3 linked regions of the Reyranella humidisoli genome follow. The main gene of each other region encodes a partner of the protein of the gene in region 2 in a complex. Links are inferred from orthologs where the notes say so. Each region holds a gene or a part of one and is shown on either strand. Other genes may lie near its edges.

What was found.
Region 1: the proteins of KQ910_RS23215 (region 2) and pnp are in contact, whole or in part, in a cryo-EM structure (PDB 9QH0), measured with the Escherichia coli proteins. The link is inferred for Reyranella humidisoli from one-to-one orthologs.
Region 3: the proteins of KQ910_RS23215 (region 2) and eno are in contact, whole or in part, in a solved structure (PDB 2FYM), measured with the Escherichia coli proteins. The link is inferred for Reyranella humidisoli from one-to-one orthologs.

What each region holds. Positions count from the first base shown.
Region 1 is NZ_JAHOPB010000001.1:1,098,051-1,103,906, forward strand. Bases 1,220-4,140 are described here. They hold pnp (polyribonucleotide nucleotidyltransferase), read right to left. Parts: upstream 3,789-4,140; coding sequence 1,650-3,788; downstream 1,220-1,649. Other genes in these bases: KQ910_RS05365 (cytochrome b/b6 domain-containing protein), read right to left, coding at 1,220-1,390; rpsO (30S ribosomal protein S15), read right to left, coding at 3,992-4,140. In the rest of the region: KQ910_RS05360 (DUF1254 domain-containing protein), read right to left, coding at 1-760; more of KQ910_RS05365, read right to left, coding at 833-1,219; more of rpsO, read right to left, coding at 4,141-4,261; tRNA pseudouridine(55) synthase TruB, read right to left, coding at 4,278-5,273; KQ910_RS05385 (spermine/spermidine synthase domain-containing protein), read left to right, coding at 5,298-5,856. UniProt on the Escherichia coli protein: Involved in mRNA degradation. Catalyzes the phosphorolysis of single-stranded polyribonucleotides processively in the 3'- to 5'-direction. Also involved, along with RNase II, in tRNA processing.
Region 2 is NZ_JAHOPB010000002.1:993,674-1,000,040, forward strand. The notes cover bases 1,837-5,268. They hold KQ910_RS23215 (Rne/Rng family ribonuclease), read right to left. Parts: upstream 4,929-5,268; coding sequence 2,037-4,928; downstream 1,837-2,036. Other genes in these bases: KQ910_RS23210 (Bug family tripartite tricarboxylate transporter substrate binding protein), read right to left, coding at 1,837-2,022. In the rest of the region: more of KQ910_RS23210, read right to left, coding at 1,063-1,836; KQ910_RS23220 (N-acetylmuramoyl-L-alanine amidase family protein), read left to right, coding at 5,408-6,241; KQ910_RS23225 (penicillin-binding protein 1A), read left to right, coding at 6,297-6,367. UniProt on the Escherichia coli protein: Endoribonuclease that plays a central role in RNA processing and decay. Required for the maturation of 5S and 16S rRNAs and the majority of tRNAs. Also involved in the degradation of most mRNAs.
Region 3 is NZ_JAHOPB010000003.1:339,583-345,449, forward strand. The notes cover bases 1,877-4,808. They hold eno (phosphopyruvate hydratase), read right to left. Parts: upstream 4,016-4,808; coding sequence 2,738-4,015; downstream 1,877-2,737. Other genes in these bases: KQ910_RS25130 (bifunctional helix-turn-helix transcriptional regulator/GNAT family N-acetyltransferase), read right to left, coding at 1,877-2,502; nthA (nitrile hydratase subunit alpha), read left to right, coding at 4,137-4,733; nthB (nitrile hydratase subunit beta), read left to right, coding at 4,749-4,808. Also shown: KQ910_RS25120 (glutathione S-transferase family protein), read left to right, coding at 45-692; KQ910_RS25125 (DMT family transporter), read right to left, coding at 689-1,576; more of KQ910_RS25130, read right to left, coding at 1,573-1,876; more of nthB, read left to right, coding at 4,809-5,366; KQ910_RS25150 (LysR family transcriptional regulator), read right to left, coding at 5,386-5,867. UniProt on the Escherichia coli protein: Catalyzes the reversible conversion of 2-phosphoglycerate (2-PG) into phosphoenolpyruvate (PEP). It is essential for the degradation of carbohydrates via glycolysis.

The sequences.
Region 1 (5,856 bases), on a different replicon or contig from region 2:
CCGACATGTCGACGAAGTTCATCGCCGGCGGCGTGGCGGACTGTCCGAGCGGATAGACCTTCGTCACCTTCTTCACGAGTTCCACGCCCGGCGCCGGACTGCCGTCGACGACGAAGCTGCGCCAGACGATCCAGACGCTGAGGCTGCCCGGACGGATCACGTGATATCCCGGCGGCACGTCGCCCGTGTAGCCGGGCGGCAGGACGATGTACTTGCCACCCTCGCCACGGTCCGGCCCGGTGAAGCCGATATCGCCGGCCCAGCGGTACCAGATGTCGTTGACCGTGCCGAGAACCTTGGGCGGCGCCTCGACCACCAGCGGACCCTTGCGCAGGTCGATCCAGAACCACGTGTAGGGCGTGTTGTCGTTGGCCGTCAGTTCGACGGTGCGGGAGTCGACCAGCTGCTCCCAGATCGGCACGGTGGTATTCGCCGGGCCCATCGCGAGGATGGCTGCGCGGTTGGCCATCTGGTTGACCACCGGAAGGGCGAGCAGATAGGCCTGCACCGCGCGCTGGAAGTCGAGATTGTCGTAGATCCTGTCGGTGCTGGCCTGGTCCGGCACGCCGCCCTGAAAGCGCAACGTCCCGAGGCGCGTATCGACGCTGTCGGGCACGACCACGCCGGGCGGCATCGGCGTAGTGAACTTGAAGGCCGGGGGCGCCGGCGTCCCGGTCAGGGGCTGGGCCTGACTTTGAAACGCGCTCGACAGGAAAATCACGCACAGGAGGTTCGTCAGCAAACGTCGCGAGATCTTCATGGCCCCATCCAAGAAATAGTCGGGCCGCACACCAGACGAAGCAAGCTGCCGCCATCGAGATTGACGGGTGATCTACCGCTTCGCGCCATCCAGGAAAAGCATGAAGCGTGCGAGAGGCCACTTGAACAGCAGCAGATAGGCAACGTGTAGGGAAACGAGACCTGCCAGGAGGTTCGCGAGGAACTCGTGCACCTCCGACAGGGGGCCTTCCGACTCTTCGTGCTTCCTGTTGTCCTTCGGCGAGGTCGCGGCTTCGACCTGCTTTTCCGTCGGCCCTTTGGCGCCAGGCACCGCAACGGCGCTTTCAGCGCCCAAGCCCACCGACCGGCCACGATCTAGGGCGATGCCTGTTGCGGACACCCCGATCAGGGACATGCCGATGCCGAGAAGAAGCGTCCGACTGATGGCTGGATGGGTCATGGCGCTGCCGAGTTTCAGACCGGCGAACTGAGGATAGAACCGCATCAATCCCAGTTGAGGCGCGCCCGTCAGGGACCACAGCACCCGCCCGATCAGCACCGCGGAAACCACATAGCCCAGCCACGCATGAACAAGGCCCGTTTCGCCCGTGGCATAAGCGGCGACGGCAAGAACGACCAATAGAGCGTGGTAAGCGCGAAGGCGATGCATGACCGACACAGGACGCACTCCGTGGCATTGCGAGACAAGCCTTGGGTGCTTCGCGCCGCCGGAGGCGTAGAGCTTGGATGGGCTTCGCCGGTCGACGAATGCCAATCGCCTATGACGTCCGACAACGAACGGACACGGATCAGGTTCCACCCTCAGGCAGTTTGGGCCAGACCCCGAGCCCGTTGGATGACGCTTGAGACCGCGACAAACAAAAACGGCGGCCCGTGGGCCGCCGTTTCCGTTATCGATCGAGTGACGACTACGCGCCGGCAGCGGGAGCTTCGTCGACCGGCTTGTTCGAGATGTCCTCGCCCGTCTCCTGGTCGACCGCCTTCATCGAGAGGCGGACCTTGCCGCGGTCGTCGACGCCCAGGACCTTGACCTTCACCTGGTCGCCTTCCTTCACCACGTCGTTCACCTTGGCGACGCGGCGCGGCGCCAGTTCCGAGATGTGCACGAGGCCGTCGCGCGCACCGAGGAAGTTCACGAAGGCGCCGAACTCGACGGTCTTCACGACCTTGCCGGTGTAGATCACGCCGACTTCCGGCTCGGCCACGATGCCCTTGATCCAGTCGATGGCGCGCTGGCCGGCCGTGGCATCCACCGCCGCGACCTTGATCGTGCCGTCGTCCTCGATGTCGATCTTGGTGCCGGTCTGCTCGGTGATCTCGCGGATCACCTTGCCGCCCGTGCCGATCACTTCGCGGATCTTGTCCTTGGGGATCGTGAACTGCGTGATGCGCGGCGCGGTCGCCGCGACGCCGTCACGCGCACCGCCCAGACCCTTGGCCATTTCGCCGAGGATGTGGATGCGGCCGTCCTTCGCCTGGCCCAGAGCGACCTTCATGATCTCCTCGGTGATCGAGGTGATCTTGATGTCCATCTGCAGCGAGGTGATGCCCTTCTCGGTACCGGCCACCTTGAAGTCCATGTCGCCGAGGTGATCCTCGTCGCCCAGGATGTCCGACAGGACGGCGAAGCGCTCGCCTTCCTTGATCAGGCCCATGGCGATACCGGCCACCGGACGTTCCATCGGCACGCCGGCGTCCATCAGCGACAGCGAGCCGCCGCAGACCGAGGCCATCGACGAGGAACCGTTCGACTCGGTGATCTCCGACACGATGCGGATCGTGTACGGGAACTTCTCCTTGGACGGCAGCATCGGACGCAGCGCGCGGAAGGCGAGCTTGCCGTGGCCGATCTCGCGGCGGCCGGGCGAGCCCATGCGCCGGACTTCACCCACCGAGTACGGAGGGAAGTTGTAGTGCAGCATGAAGTGCTCGCGGTACTCGCCCTCGAGCGCGTCGATGATCTGCTCGTCCTGGCCGGTGCCGAGCGTGGCCACGACCAGCGCCTGCGTTTCGCCGCGGGTGAACAGCGACGAGCCGTGGGCGCGCGGCAGGATGCCGACCTCGGCCACGATCGGACGGACGGTCTTGGTGTCGCGGCCGTCGATGCGCTTGCCGGTGTCGAGGATGGCTGTACGCACCACGTCGGCCTCGAGGTTGCCGAACTGCTCGCCGAACGCGGCCAGTGCGGCCTCGTCGCCCTCGAACAGCTTCTTGGCCTCGGCCTTCACCGCGCCGATCTTGGCCTGGCGGGCCTGCTTCTGGGTCTCGGCGAACGCCTCGACCAGCTTAGCCCGCATTTCCGCCGTGAGCTTGGCAGCCACCGTCTTCGACGCTTCCGACGGATCGGTGAGCGGCAGCGGCTCCTTGGCGCAATGCTCGGCGAGCTGGATGATCGCGTCGATCACCGGCTGGAACGAGCGATGGGCCTCCATGACGGCACCCAGCATCACGTCCTCGGAAAGCTCCTTGGCTTCCGACTCGACCATCAGCACGCCTTCCTTGGTGCCGGCGACGACGAGGTCGAGCGTGCTCTTCTCGAGCTGCACCTTGGTCGGGTTGACGACGTACTGGCCGTCGACATAGCCGACGCGCGCCGCGCCGATCGGGCCCATGAAGGGCACGCCGGAGATCGTGAGCGCGGCCGACGTGGCCACCATCGCCAGGATGTCGGGATCGTTCTCGAGATCGTGGGCGAGCGTCGTGACGACGACCAGCGTCTCGTTGCGATAGCTCTCGTGGAACAGCGGGCGGATCGGGCGGTCGATCAGGCGCGAGGTGAGGATTTCCTTCTCGCTGGGACGGCCCTCACGCTTGAAGAAGCCGCCGGGGATCTTGCCCGCTGCGAAAGCCTTCTCCTGGTAGTTCACGGTCAGCGGGAAGAAATCGAGGCCGGGCTTCGGCTTCTTCTCGAACACGACGGCAGCCAGCACCGTGGTGCCGCCGTAGCTCGCCATGACGGCGCCGTCGGCCTGGCGCGCGATCTTGCCGGTCTCCAGCACGAGCTTGCGCCCGGCCCAGTCGATTTCCTTGCGAAAAACTTCAAACATCTCATTCATCCTTTCCATCACGGTCGACTGCCCCCGTTTGGCGGCGACCGCCCACCGGCGCCCTTGCGCCGGCAGGACCGGGACAGGCGTTTGCTCTCGCCCCTGCCTTCCCGGTTACTGCGATGTCGCGTCAGGCGGCCGAACTCACGGGGACCGCACGACGCGACGCGAAAAGGCCCCATCGCAAGGATGGGGCCGAAGGGTCAGCGACGCAGACCCAGACGCTCGATCAACGTGGCGTAGCGCTTGGTGTCTCGCGACTTGAGGTAGTCGAGCAGGCGGCGGCGCTGGCCAACCATCTTCAGCAGACCGCGGCGCGAATGGTGGTCCTTCGCGTGGCCCTTGAAGTGCTCGGTGAGGTTGGAAATACGCTCGCTGAGGATCGCGACCTGGACTTCCGGCGAACCCGTGTCGCCTTCGATCTGGGCATACGCCTTGATCAGCTCCGCCTTGCGGTCGGCTGTAATCGACATCGGTCATCTCCTGAAACTAAAGGTTGAACACGCGCACCGGCTGGAGAGCGACGCCGTCCGAACGGACCAGCGCCACGAGCCTGCTGCCGACCTCGGCGCGAACAAGTGCGCCGGACGGAGGTGCGTCCCGGGTCAAGAGAACAGGCTGGCCTTGGCGCAACCGGTCCGCTTGTGCCTCCGTCATGGCCAGCGCCGGGATGTCGTCCAGCGCGGTCGCAACGGGAGCCAAGGCCCCGAAGAGCGCGGGAATATGCCCGAGGGCCTCCAGTTTGGAAAGCGAAATGGCCCCCTCCTCGCGGAAGGGTCCCACGACCGTCCGGCGCAGCGCCGACAGGTGTCCGACGGTCCCCACCGCCTTTGCCAGATCGCGGCCGAGAGACCGGATATAGGTGCCCTTGCCGCAGCCGACCACAAAATCTGCGTGGTCCCTGTCAGGCCGGCCGACCATCTCCAGCCGCTCGATCAGGACCTGGCGCGGCTTCAGTTGGACTGTCTCACCGGCTCGGGCGAGGTCGTAGGCACGCTTTCCATCGATTTTCAGCGCCGAGAAGGCCGGCGGCATCTGCTCGATCTCGCCCACGAAGGCCGGGAGTGCCGCGCGAAGTGCATCGTCGGTCGGCCGGGCGTCGCTGGTCGCCGTTACCTCGCCCTCGGCATCTTCGGTCGAGCGGGCTTCACCGAACCGCAGGGTGAAGCGGTATTCCTTCCGCCCGTCCATGATGAACGGCACCGTCTTGGTCGCCTCGCCGAGCGCGATCGGCAGGATGCCGCTGGCCAGTGGATCCAGCGTGCCGCCATGCCCGGCCTTCTGGGCGCCGAACAGCCGCCGCACGCGGCTCACCGCCGGTGTCGAACCGAGACCGACAGGCTTGTCGAGCACGATCCACCCGTCGACCTTCTCGCCCTTTTTTCTTCGCGCCATGGCGGAGGGGTTTAAGCCCGCAAGTTGTTGCGCGCCAGCCATTGGTTCAGGCAGGCTGCAAGCATGAATTTGAGGCGGCAGTCGGATCACATCCGGCAAACGATACTTTTCGGATTGTTCTTTCTGTCGGGCGCTGCAGCCCTCATCTACCAGACGGCCTGGCACAGGCTGCTCGGCCTGTTCGCCGGCGCCGACACGATCGCCGCCGCCCTGGTCGTCGGGGCCTTCCTGCTGGGTCTCGGCATCGGCAGCCTCGCCGCCGGTCTCTACGCCGACCGCCTGTCGCGCCGCGCGGCGCTGATCGCCTTCGCGATCTGCGAGGTCGGCATCGCAGTCTTCGCGGTGCTGAGCCCATGGCTCTACTATGACGTGATCTATCGCGGCCTGCTGCCACTTGCTGAGTCGCGCGGCGTGATCTTCGCCATCGTGTTCGCAGGCCTGCTATGGCCGACCTTCCTGATGGGCTGCTCGCTGCCGTTCCTGTCCAAGGCGGTCGTGAGCCAGATCGCGGGCTCCGCGCAACTCATCGGATGGCTCTACGGCCTCAACACGCTGGGGGCGGGCGTCGGCGCCTTCTTCGGCGGCTGGTACCTGATCGGCACGGTCGGCTTCGACAAGGCCGTCTATCTCGGGGCGTTGATCAATCTCATCGTCGCGGGTGGCGGCCTGCTGC
Region 2 (6,367 bases):
CCCGTTACCATGCCTGGCACGTCGGTCATGAAGGGTGGTCGAGGAGGGATCATGCAGCACACGAAGTTTGGCCGAACCGGCCTTAGCGTCTCGAAGCTCTGCCTCGGCACGATGACCTTCGGTCTGCAATGCGACGCCGTGCAGAGCAACGACATCCTCGACGCCGCCGCAGCCGGCGACATCGACTTCCTCGACACGGCCAACGTCTATCCGCTGGGCGGCATGCGCGACACGGTGGGCCGCACCGAGCAGATCGTCGGCAACTGACTGAAGGGCAAGCGTCACCACTACATCGTGGCGACCAAGTGCGGCGGCGTCATGGGGCGGCATCCCTGGGAGCAGGGCACGTCGCGCAAGCATGTGCTGGAGGCGATCGAGGCGTCGCTGAGGCGGCTCGGCACCGACTATGTCGACCTCTATCAACTTCATCGCCACGATCCGGGGACACCGCTCGACGAGACGATGGATGCGCTCGACACGGTCGTGCGGCAGGGCAAGGCGCGCTACGTCGGCGTCTCCAACTGGCCGGCGCACAAAGTGGCGCGCGGGATCGGCCGCGCCGAGGTGAAGAACACCGTCCGCATCGATTCGGTGCAGCCGCGCTACAATTTATTGTTCCGCAGCTACGAACGCGACCTGCTGCCGTTGTGCGAGGAGGAAGGGATCGCGGTGATCCCCTACAATCCTCTGGCCGGCGGTCTTCTTACGGGCAAGTACAATGGCGAGGCGCCCCCGCCGCAAGGCTCACGCTTCCAGCTCGGCACCGCAGGCGCCCGCTACCAGGAGCGTTACTGGCACCGGCGCGAGTTCGAGACCATCGAGGCGATCCGTGGCGTCGCGGCCGAGGCGGGCATGAGCATGGCCGTCCTGGCGATGCGCTGGACGCTTTCCAATCCGGCGATCACCACGCCTATCATCGGCGCGTCCAAGCCCGAGCAGCTTGCCGACAGTTTCGCCGCGGCCGAGCAGGGGCCGCTGCCCAAGGACCTCAAGGCCATACTCGACCAGCTCACGCACGAATGGCGCGCCGTCGATGCCGAGCGTTGATATCGGCGGGCCAGGCTACTCCGGCTCGATGCCGGCAACTTTCATCATCTCGCGGTAGAGCGCGATCTCGGCGACCATGATGCGCCGCATCTCCTCGGGCGTGCACGGCGCGATTTCCGAGCCGCCCTGGGCCTGTCGTTCGACATAGGCCGGATCGGTGATGGCCTTGAGCATGGCCTCGCGCAGCTTCGCCATGACCGGCTGCGGCACGCCGCTCGGCATCAGGATGCCGGTCCAGGTCATCAGCTCGAAGTCGGGAATGCCCTGTTCGATCAGCGTCGGGATGTCGGGTGTGAGCGGATAGCGGCCGCGGCTGCCGACACCGAGGCAACGCACCGTCCCGGCCTTGACCTGCGGCAGGCTGGTGACCGGATCGGCGAAGCACATCTGCACGTGGCCGGCCATCGTGTCCTGCAGTGCTGCGGGTGTGCTCTTGTAGGGCACGTGCATCATGTCGATGCCGGCCTTGGCCTTGAGCAGTTCGCCCGAGATGCGCGTCGAGGCACTGCCCGAGCCGAAGTTTATCTTGCCCGGCTGGCGCTTGCACAGCGCGACGAACTCGCCCGCCGTCTTCGCCTCGACCTTCGGGTTCACGATCATGAACACCGGCGCGCGGCCGATGATCGTCACCGGTTCGAAGTCCTTGAGCGGGTCGTAGGGCAGGGACTTCATCATCGCGACATTCGACGCCGCGGCGGTGTTGGAGCAGACGAAGATGGTCTGGCCGTCGGGCTTCGCCTTGGCGGCGACTTCGGCGGCAATGGCGCCATTGGCCCCCGGCTTGTTCTCGACGACGGCCGGAACACCGAAGACCTTGTTCAAGCCCTCGGCGACGTTACGGGCGCTCTGGTCGGTCGCCGAGCCCGGACCGAACGGCACGATGATGCGGAACGGGCCGTTCGGAAAAGTATCCGCCTTCGCTGCGCTGCCGAAGGGCAGCGCAGCAGCACCGACGATCAGGGAACGGCGGCGCATGCTGCGAGTCCTGCCTAGCGCCGCCACCAGCCGCGCTTGGGCTTCTCCGGCGGCGCGTCGATCACGGGGACCGGCGGCGGCGCAGGAGCGGGCTCCGGTTCCGGGATCACGATCGGCTGCGGCGCCGACGCGACCACCGGTGGGGCCGGGGGCGGGGGCGGCGGAGCGGCTTCAACGTTCACCGGCTCACCGGGATCGAAGGGCGCGCGTTCCACCGGCATGTGCTCGACCGGCATGGCTTCCAGCGGCGTCGGCGGCGAGGCCGGCGGCTCGTGAGCGCTATTCGGCTCACTCGTGTCATGACCGTTCTCGGCGCGTTCCTCGCCTTGGGAGCCGGCTTGGTCTTCGTTGGCATGACCGTCCGCTGCCTGGCCTACTCCCTGCAGCGGCTCGCCTTCGCCGTTCTCGCGACGGCGGCGGCGGCCACCGCGGCGACCGCGTCGACGGCGGCCGTTGCGATCGTCGCCGTTGGACTCGCCTTCCGGACGATCGCCCTCGGCGCCGTCATCGTCGGCGCGGGCGCTATCGGGTTCACCTTCGGGCGCATCGCCCTCGGCATCTTCCTCGGCCGCACCGTTGAGGCGTGACTCTCCGCCCTCGCTGGCCTCGCCGGCAGCCTGTGGCTGGTCGGAGCCTTCGCCGTCCTCGCGGCGCCCACCACGACGGCGACGACGGCGACGGCGACGGCCGCGACCCTCGGCACCTTCCTCGTCCGCGCCACCCTCTTCGCCGCGCTCGTCAACCTCGCGGGCCTCGACGGTCTCGCCCTCGTCGGACGAAGCCTCGTCGCCGGATGCTTCCTCATAGCTGGCGCGCGCCAGTTCGGGCGCCGGCCGGCTGTCGTTGCGATGGTCCTCGCGACGGGACCGCACGCGCTCGATCTCGCAATCGGCGGCGTGGAGTTCCTCGTCGGCCTCGACGATGACCGTGAAGCCGTAGCGCTGCTCGATCTCCGACAGCGAATGGCGCTTCTGGTTGAGCAGGTAGAGTGCCACGTTCGGCGGAACGCTGACCGCGATCTCGCTGGCGCGGCGCCGCACGCCTTCCTCCTCGATCGCGCGCAGCGCATGGAGCGAGGCGGATTCGAGCGAGCGGATGCGGCCGGTGCCGGCGCAGTGCGGGCAGACCTCGGTCGAGTGCTCCAGCAGGCTGGGACGCAGCCGCTGGCGCGACATCTCGAGCAGGCCGAACGCGGAGATGCGTCCGATCTGGATGCGCGCGCGATCGGTGCGCATCGAGTCCTTCACCTTGTGCTCGACCTGGCGCTGGTGACGCGTCTCCTCCATGTCGATGAAGTCGATCACGATCAGGCCGGCGAGGTCGCGCAGGCGGACCTGGCGGGCGATCTCCTCGGCCGCCTCGATGTTGGTGCGCAGCGCCGTCTCCTCGATGTTCCGCTCCTTGGTGGAGCGGCCCGAGTTGACGTCGATGGCGACCAGCGCCTCGGTCGGATTGATGACGATGTAGCCGCCGGAGCGGAGCTGCACCGTCGGCGAATGCATGGCGTCGAACTGGTTCTCCACCTGGTAGCGGTGGAAGAGGGGAATCGGCTCCTTGTAGAGCTCGACCTTGTTCGCCTGGTGCGGCACCAGCTGGCGCATGAACTCCGCGGCACCCTGGAAGCCCGCCTCGCCCTCGACGAGCACCTGCGCGATGTCGGTGTCGTAGATGTCCCGCAGCGACCGCTTGATGAGATCGCCTTCCTCGTAGATCAGCGCCGGCGCCGTCGAGCGCATCGTGATCTCGCGGATCGAATCCCAGAGCCGCGACAGGTATTCGTAGTCGCGCTTGATGTCGATGTTGGAGCGTTCCAGCCCTGCAGTGCGCAGGATCACGCCCATGCCCTGCGGCACGTCGAGGTCGCTCAGCATCTCCTTCATCCGCTTGCGGTCGGCGGGGTTGGAGATCTTGCGCGAGATGCCGCCGCCACGACCGGCGTTGGGCATCAGCACGCAGTAGCGGCCGGCCAGCGAGAGGTAGGTGGTGAGCGCCGCGCCCTTGTTGCCGCGCTCTTCCTTGACGACCTGCACCAGCAGGATCTGCCGGCGCTTGATGACTTCCTGGATCTTGTACTGGCGGATCGGGTTGCGGCGACGACGCTCGCGCGTCTCGCGTTCCTCCACGACCTCGTCGCCGCCCAGCGTCTCGACCGTGACGTCCGGCTGCGGCGCCTCGGCCGGATCGGTCGAAACCGCGCCGTCCGTTTCGACGGGCTGATCGGTGCCTTCCGTGGTCGCGACGGTCTCGCCTTCGGCTGCGGGTTCGGAGGCCGGGGCGGCTTCCGCTGTCTCGACGGGGGCCGTCTCTACAGCCGTTTCGGAGAGGGCAGGCTCGACGTGAACCGGTCCATCGAGGCGCTCGACGGGAATTTCCGCGGGCTGGGCCTGCGATTCCGGTTCGATGGTGGTCGTCTCGACCGCGACGGTTTCCGTAACGGCCGTTTCGGCGGACGCCGCCTCGAAGCCCGGCGCCTCGGGGCCAGGCTCGCCCGCAACCGCGTCGGTCGGGGCGTCGGGGGCGGGGACCGCTTCCGAGGCGGCCGCTTCGCGGGCCTCTTCGATGTCGGTGCGGTCGACGCGATTGCGCCGGCGCGGCTCGTCCTCTTCAGCCTCGGCGTGCAGGCGATGCTGTTCGGCGATCAGCCGTTCGCGGTCAGCGACGGGGATTTGATAATAGTCCGGGTGGATTTCCGAAAAGGCCAGGAAGCCGTGCCGGTTGCCGCCATACTCGACGAACGCCGCCTGCAGCGACGGTTCGATGCGGATGACTTTCGCGAGATAGATGTTGCCCTTCAGGGGCTTGCGGCTCGCGGTTTCGAAGTCGAATTCTTCAAGTCTCGTTCCATCGACCACAACGACCCGGGTCTCTTCCGGGTGACTTGCATCGATGAGCATACGCCTTGCCATGGGCTCGCTCCGAGGCGTCCGATCCCTACCGGTGCGAGCGACCGGCGGCCATGTCGCCTCCGTCGTGCGAGGGGAGCGGTGCGTCATCGACCCGCCGAACGGCCAACTCTGGCCAAGACGGGGAAGCTTCACGCCGCCGGACCACGACTGGGTCCTGCCAACCTCGAGTTTCCTGATAGCCACCGCCTGCCTGACAGTCTCTCCGCAGACCGGCCGCGCCCCCATTTCTGCAAAGGCGCGAGCCCAGTCTGGCTCGGAAACTGCCGTCGGAGCGCGACCCTAAGGCGCGCTACGAACGACGGCGACTGCTCGCGGAACGCAACATACGGGGTTGCGAACGGGCCTACAATCAAAAGATTGTGTCGCATGAATTTGATCTTTTAAGGCATTGAAAATATTTGGAATTACAGTCTCTTTTCTGATATTGGTTTAATAATATTCAAACAAATTTCATCCCTCTTTGACCCTTGGCGTTCGCCATGTCCGATTTCCGCCGCCGTCATTTGCTCGCCGTTCTGGCCGGCGTGAGTGTGCTTGGAATGGGGGCAGGGGGCGCCCTGGCGGCACCCTCGAAGCGCCAGAAATCGGTCAAGAAGCCGACGCCGACCGTGCCGATGGCCCGGCCTAAACTGGTGTTTCTCGACCCCGGCCATGGCGGCCGCGATCCGGGCGCCCTGGGCGGCCGAGGGACCCAGGAGAAGAGCGTCGTTCTGGCGATCGCGCGCGACCTGCAACGCGAACTGCTGGCCGGCAACCGTTACAGGGTCCTGCTGTCGCGGAACACGGACAGTTATGTCGCGCTACGTGAACGTGTCGCTCGCGCCCAGGCCGCCAAGGCCGATCTCTTCCTTTCGCTCCATGCGGATGCGCACAGCGACAACGATGTGCGGGGTGCATCGGTGTACACATTGTCGGAGGAGGCGACGGACCGCGAAGCGGCTGCATTGGCCGCTCGGGAAAACCGTGCCGGCATGGTCGTTTCAGGCATGAGGCTGTCCGATCAGCCCGACAATGTGGCCCAGACGCTCGTGGCCATGAGCCAGCGGGGGACTGTGAACGACTCCCGTCGTCTTGCGGACACGGTCGTCGCCACCTTCGCCCGCAACGGCGTAAGGCTGTTGCCGCGCACCCACAGGCAGGCGGGCTTCGCCGTGCTGACCTCCCCCGACATTCCGGCCGCGCTGGTGGAATTGGGCTATCTCTCCAATTCGCAGGACGAGAAGCTTCTGACCGTCCGTCAGCACCAGTTGGCCCTTGCCCGGGCGCTGCGGGCGTCCGTGGACGCCTATTTCGGCGCCACAAGAAAGGCATAAGTGCGAGGCATTCTGCGACATTGAAGGCCCTTTGGGTGCCGCGTAGAAAGTGACCGTGCTCAACTTCATAAAGATCAGCCTGGCGTTCGCCACTGCCGTCCTCATTGTCGGTACCGGGACCGTCGC
Region 3 (5,867 bases), on a different replicon or contig from region 2:
TCGTTTGATTGGAGAGGCTTAGCGACTGTGAAAGGGCGGACGGCATGAGCGGACTGATCATCTGGACGTACGACTGGGTGCCCAAGGGCCCGCGCGGCTTCGTGCGCGACCTCCGGCTGCGATGGGCCTGCGAGGAAGCCGGTCTCCCCTATTCCGTGCGCACCGTGCCGTTCGATGGGCGCGAGACCAATCACCTGGCGCAGCAGCCGTTCGGCCAGGTGCCCTTCCTGACCGATGGCGACCTGAAAATGTTCGAGAGCGGCGCCGGGCTGATGCATCTCGCCCGCAAGAGCGAAAAGCTGATGCCGCGCGATCCTGCCGGGGAAGCCGCGACCCTTCAGTGGATGTTCGCCGCGCTCAACTCGATCGAGATGGTGAGCGTGCCATGGTGGTTCCTGACCATGACGGGCCAGCCCGACAATGCCCTCACCGGCTGGATGGGCAACCGGCTCGACCAGCTCGAGAAGGTACTGGGCGGGCGGCAATGGTTGGCGGCCGATCGCTTCACCGCAGCCGACCTGCTGATGGCGGACGTCCTGCGCGTCGGCAAGGTCCGCGCCTTCGGTGACCGGCCGGCGACCGAAGCCTACGTGACCCGCGTCACCGACCGACCCGCGTTCAAGAAGGTCCACGCCGACCAGATGGCACATTTCGCGGCGGCCGACGCGAAAAGAGCGGCAGCTGACTCTTAGTCAGCTTGCGCTCCGGGCTTCAGCGCTATCCATAGGCCCGCCAAGACGCATGCAAGGCCAAGCAACGCCGCCACCGGCAGAGGCTCGCCCAGCAGCGCGGTGCCGCCCAGCGCCGCCGTCACGGGCCCGAGCCCCAGGAAGATCGTGACCAGCGTCGGCGGCGCATTCCCCAGCGCATAGACCCATAGGAAGAAGCCGATGCCGCTCGACACGCCGATGAATACGATGGCCGCCGCCTCTCCGGCCGTGAAGGCGGGCCACGTCGCGAACAGACCTTCGGCGCCGGCAATCCCCGCCAGCGCCAGGACGGCCACGAACATGGCAAAGGCGGTCACGGGCAGCGCCGAGTAGCGCGCGACGTAGGGCGCGTAGGAGATCGAGCAGACGGCGCCGCAGAAGGCCGAAGCCAGCGCCGCCGCCGTGCCCAGCCACGCTGACCCGTGCTGCGGCTCGGCCGTGATCGCCGCCCCTCCCAGCGCGATCGCGACGCCCGCGAAGGTGAGCAGCGCGCCCGCGATCTTGGCTGGCGTAAATCGCTCGCGCCCGAGCAGCGCCGACAGGGTCATCGTCATCAGCGGGAAGGTCGAGAACAGCAGCGAGGCGCGTGCCGCGGGGATGTGCAGCAGCGAATAGTTCAGCAGCACGATCAGCGCCGCGAACTGGCCGATCCCCAGAAGCCCGATCGGCACGAGATCGCGCGGAGCGATGGTTCGCCAGGGCCGCAGCCATAGCGCCGGCACAAGGCAGACGAGCCCGATCAGGTAGCGCAGGAAGCCCAGTGACCCCGGCCCCGCCGCATCGACGACATAGCGCGTCGCCACCATCGCGGCCCCGACCTGGATGCCGGTCCCGGCGGCGGCCCAGAGCGGGCCGGGCCGGCTCACAGATCGAGGCTCCAGAACTGCCCGACCAGCTTCTTGCCGAAACTGTCGTGCTTCTCCTCCCGGATGAGCCGGAAGCCGGCCGCGATGTAGATCTTGCGGGCCGAGACCAGGATGTCGTTGGTCCACAGCATCAGCTTTTTGTAGCCCTTCGCGCGGGCATCCTCGATGCAGGCCGCGACCAGACTCTGGCCGATGCCGAGGCCGCGCGCCGAGGGTTCGACGTAGAGCATGCGCAACTGTCCAGTGGTCTTGCCGGCGCGCACGAGGAAGACCGATCCCGCGATCTCGCCGTTGCGCTCGGCGATCCAGCAATTGTCCGACTTCGGGTCGAACTTCCGAATGAACTTTGCGGAAATCTCCGCGAGCATCGCCTCGAAGGTCCCGTCCCAGCCATACTCGGTGGCATAGAGCTGGGTCTGGCGGCGGATGATCCAGCCGAGGTCGCCCGGCTGGTGCGGCCGCAGCGTAAAGGGCACGCGCTTTTCCGGCGGCTCGTCGAGCAGCGACTCGACGGTCTCCAGCGCCTTCACGAGCCTGTCCTGGCGCGCGATCGGCAGTTCGGCCAGCAGGTTCGCGATGTCCTGGCGCGAGCGCTCGTTCATGGCGGCCCACAACCGCTGGCCCTTGGCCGTCAGGGTCAGCTCGGTCTGGCGCTTGTCGGCGGTCGACCGCTTGCGCGCGACGCAGCCCCGCTTCTCCAGTGCCTGCAGCAGCCGGCTGACATAGCCCGGATCGAGGCCGAGATCGCGGCAGAGTTCCTGCGCCGTCGGACGGTCGCGGTTGGCGATCTCGTAAACCAGCCGCCCCTCGGGCAGGGTGAACGGGCTGTGCAGGAGGGTCTCTTCCAGCACGCCGATGCGGCGGGTGTAGAAGCGCGAGAAGCGGCGCACCGCCTCGATGCGGGACGCGAGCGACGACACTGCCATGGCAATCTCCCCAGAAGGTTGCCATGGTCAATCAAGTCTTTGACTTCGTCAACTATTAGACAGGCAGAGCAAGGATCCTTCGCTGCGCTCAGGATGACACCTGTTTTGGGGTTGGCGCACTGCATAGGACCCAACAGCCGTGTCATCCTGAGCGCAGCGCAGGACCTTTCCTCTTCCTCTGAACAAGAAAAAGGGCCGCCGCAGCGACCCTTGATCATTCCCGTCCCGCCGAAGCTCAACCCCGCAGGATCGATGTCCCGGCGTAGCGCGCCTGGGTGCCGAGCTGCTCCTCGATGCGCAGGAGCTGGTTATACTTGGCCAGCCGATCAGAGCGCGACAGCGAGCCGGTCTTGATCTGGCCGCAGTTGGTGGCGACCGCGAGGTCGGCGATGGTCGCATCCTCGGTCTCGCCCGAACGGTGGGACATGACGGCGCCGTAGCTGGCGTTGCGCGCCATCGAGACCGCTTCCATCGTCTCGGTCAGCGTGCCGATCTGGTTGACCTTGACCAGGATCGCGTTGGCGAGCCCGTCCTTGATGCCCTGCTCCAGGCGCTTCGGGTTGGTGACGAACAGGTCGTCGCCCACCAGCTGGATCTTCTTGCCGAGCTTGTCGGTGATGGCCTTCCAGCCCTTCATGTCGTCCTCGGCCATGCCGTCCTCGATCGACACGATCGGGTAGCGCTTCACGAGATCGGCGTAGTAGTCGACCATGCCGGCGGCATCGAACGACTTGCCCTCGCCCTCCATCTCGTACTTGCCCTTCTTGAAGAACTCGGTCGAGGCCGGGTCGAGCGCCAGCATGACGTCCTCGCCGGGCTTGTAGCCGGCCTTCTCAATCGCCTTCATGACGAAGGACAGCGCCTCGTCGGCGGTGGCGAGGTTCGGGGCGAAGCCGCCCTCGTCGCCCACGTTGGTGTTGTGGCCGGCATCGTGCAGCTGGCCGCGCAGCGCGTGGAAGACTTCCGCGCCCATGCGCAGCGCGTCGGCGAAGCGATCCGCCTTCACCGGCATGATCATGAATTCCTGGATGTCGATCGGATTGTCGGCATGGGCGCCGCCGTTGATGATGTTCATCAGCGGCACCGGCAGCACCGAGGCCTGGCTACCGCCGACATAGCGATAGAGCGGCAGGCCGCTGTCCATCGCGGCGGCCTTGGCGACGGCCAGCGAGACGCCGAGAATGGCGTTGGCGCCGAGGCGGCCCTTGTTCGGGGTGCCGTCGAGCTCGATCAGGGCGCGGTCGATCTTGATCTGCTCCAGCGCGTCGAGGCCGGACAGCAGGTCCATGATCTCGCCGTTCACCGCCGCTACCGCCTTCAGAACGCCCTTGCCGCCGTAGCGCTTCTTGTCGCCGTCGCGCAGTTCGACCGCCTCGTGGGCGCCGGTCGAGGCGCCGGATGGGACGGCCGCGCGGCCGACCGCGCCGCTGTCGAGTTCGACCTCCACTTCGACGGTGGGATTGCCACGGCTGTCGAGGATTTCGCGGCCGCGGACTTCAGCTATGGCGCTCATGAGAAAAACTCCTGTTGGGCGGGGCCTCTCTAGCCGCGCGCATGTCGGGGAGCAAGTGACGCGATGGCCCTCGCTTCCTATACTCCGCCGCCCGATCCGCTGCCGCCTGGGAGAAGCGACCATGCCCGATCAGACTCACCACCACCAAGCCACCGCCCCCGTGGAGAAGCGCGTCGACGCGATCCAGGAAGCCTTCCAGGAGCGTGGCATGGAGCCCGAGAATTTCATCCGCGAGTTCAAGCATCTCGCCGAGGAGGAATGGGTGCCGGAAAACGGCGCGCGCGTGGTCGCCAAGGCCTGGACCGATCCCGCCTTCCGCGAGCGCCTGTTCGCCAACGGCCGCGACGCCGTCACCGAACTCGGCCTGTCGATGCCGCCGCATCACCGGCACCTGGTCGTGCTGGAGAACACGCCGAAGGTTCACAACGTGATCTGCTGCACCCTCTGCTCGTGCACGGCCTTCTCGATCATCGGCCTGCCGCCGGACTGGTACAAGGACCTGGAGTACCGCGCCCGCGTCGTGCGCCAGTCGCGCACCGTGCTGAAGGAGATGGGGCTGGAGCTGCCGGCCGACATGGAAATCCGCGTCTGGGATACCACGGCCGACACCCGCTACATGGTGCTGCCGGTGCGCCCCGCCGGCACCGAGGGATGGTCCGAGGAGAAGCTCGCCGGACTCGTCACCAAGGACGCCATGATTGGCGTCTCGCGCCTCTAGGACGGAGAGACAGTCATGGACGGCATGCACGATCTCGGCGGCAAGCATGGCTTCGGCCGGGTCCGCTATTCGCTCCGCGCCCAGACCTTCCACGAACCGTGGGAGAAGCGGGTCAACGCCCTCTATTCGCTGGCCGTGAAGCTCGGCATCTTCAACATGGACGAGTATCGCCACGCCATCGAGCGCATGGAGCCGCGACACTATCTGTCGGCCAGCTACTACGAACGCTCGTTGACGAGCCTCGCGACCCTGTGCGTGGAGAAAGGCATCCTCACCCAGGAGGAGCTGGATCGCCGCGCCGGAGGCGCCTTCCCGCTTTCCTCGCCCAGCGCACCCGGCCGCGGCAACGTCGCCACGCGCGAGACGCTGAAGGTCGGCGACAAGGTCACGGTGAAGACGGATTACGTTCCGGGTCACGTCCGCATGCCGGGCTACATTCGCGGCAAGAGCGGCGTCGTGGTCGGCGTGTCGCCGCCCTACCCGTTCCCCGACGCCCATGGCCACGGCATCGAAGCCGAAGACGAGCCGACTTACGACGTCCGTTTCGATTCGCGCGACCTGTGGTCGGACTCCGCCGACCCGGCCTTCGTCCATGTCGGCGTCTTCGAGAGCTACCTCGAGCGCGCGGCGTAGGCTTATTGGACGTTGAGCCTTACACCCCCGCCGCGTAGCGCGGCAGGTGCAGGCGGAGCAGGTCGAGGATTTCGTCGCGCAGCGGGTCGCGTGCGTTGCGCAGCCAGGCGGCTGCCATCGGCAGGAGGTCGAGGCCGAGCGCGTCGCGGGAGGCGAGCGGCACGAAGCGGACGCCCGTGACACCCAGGCGTGCCGCCGACCGCGGCACGATCGCCACGCCCAGGCCGGCGGCGACGAGGTGTACGATGGTCTGCTTCTCCTCGGCACTCTGCGCCAGCTTGGGGCGAAGGCCGGCCCGCTCGAACAGTTTGATCGTGAGGTCGTGGCTGTGCGGCCGCGCGCTGCGGTCGGGCACGATCATCGGCTCGTCCGCCAGCGCCTCGATGGAAAGCCGGCGCCGGCCCGCCAGCCGGTGACGCGACGGCACGGCGACGACCGGCGTCTCGTGGAAGAGCATCATCGTCTCGATCCGCTTGTCGAGCCGCTCGGGCGGCCGGATGA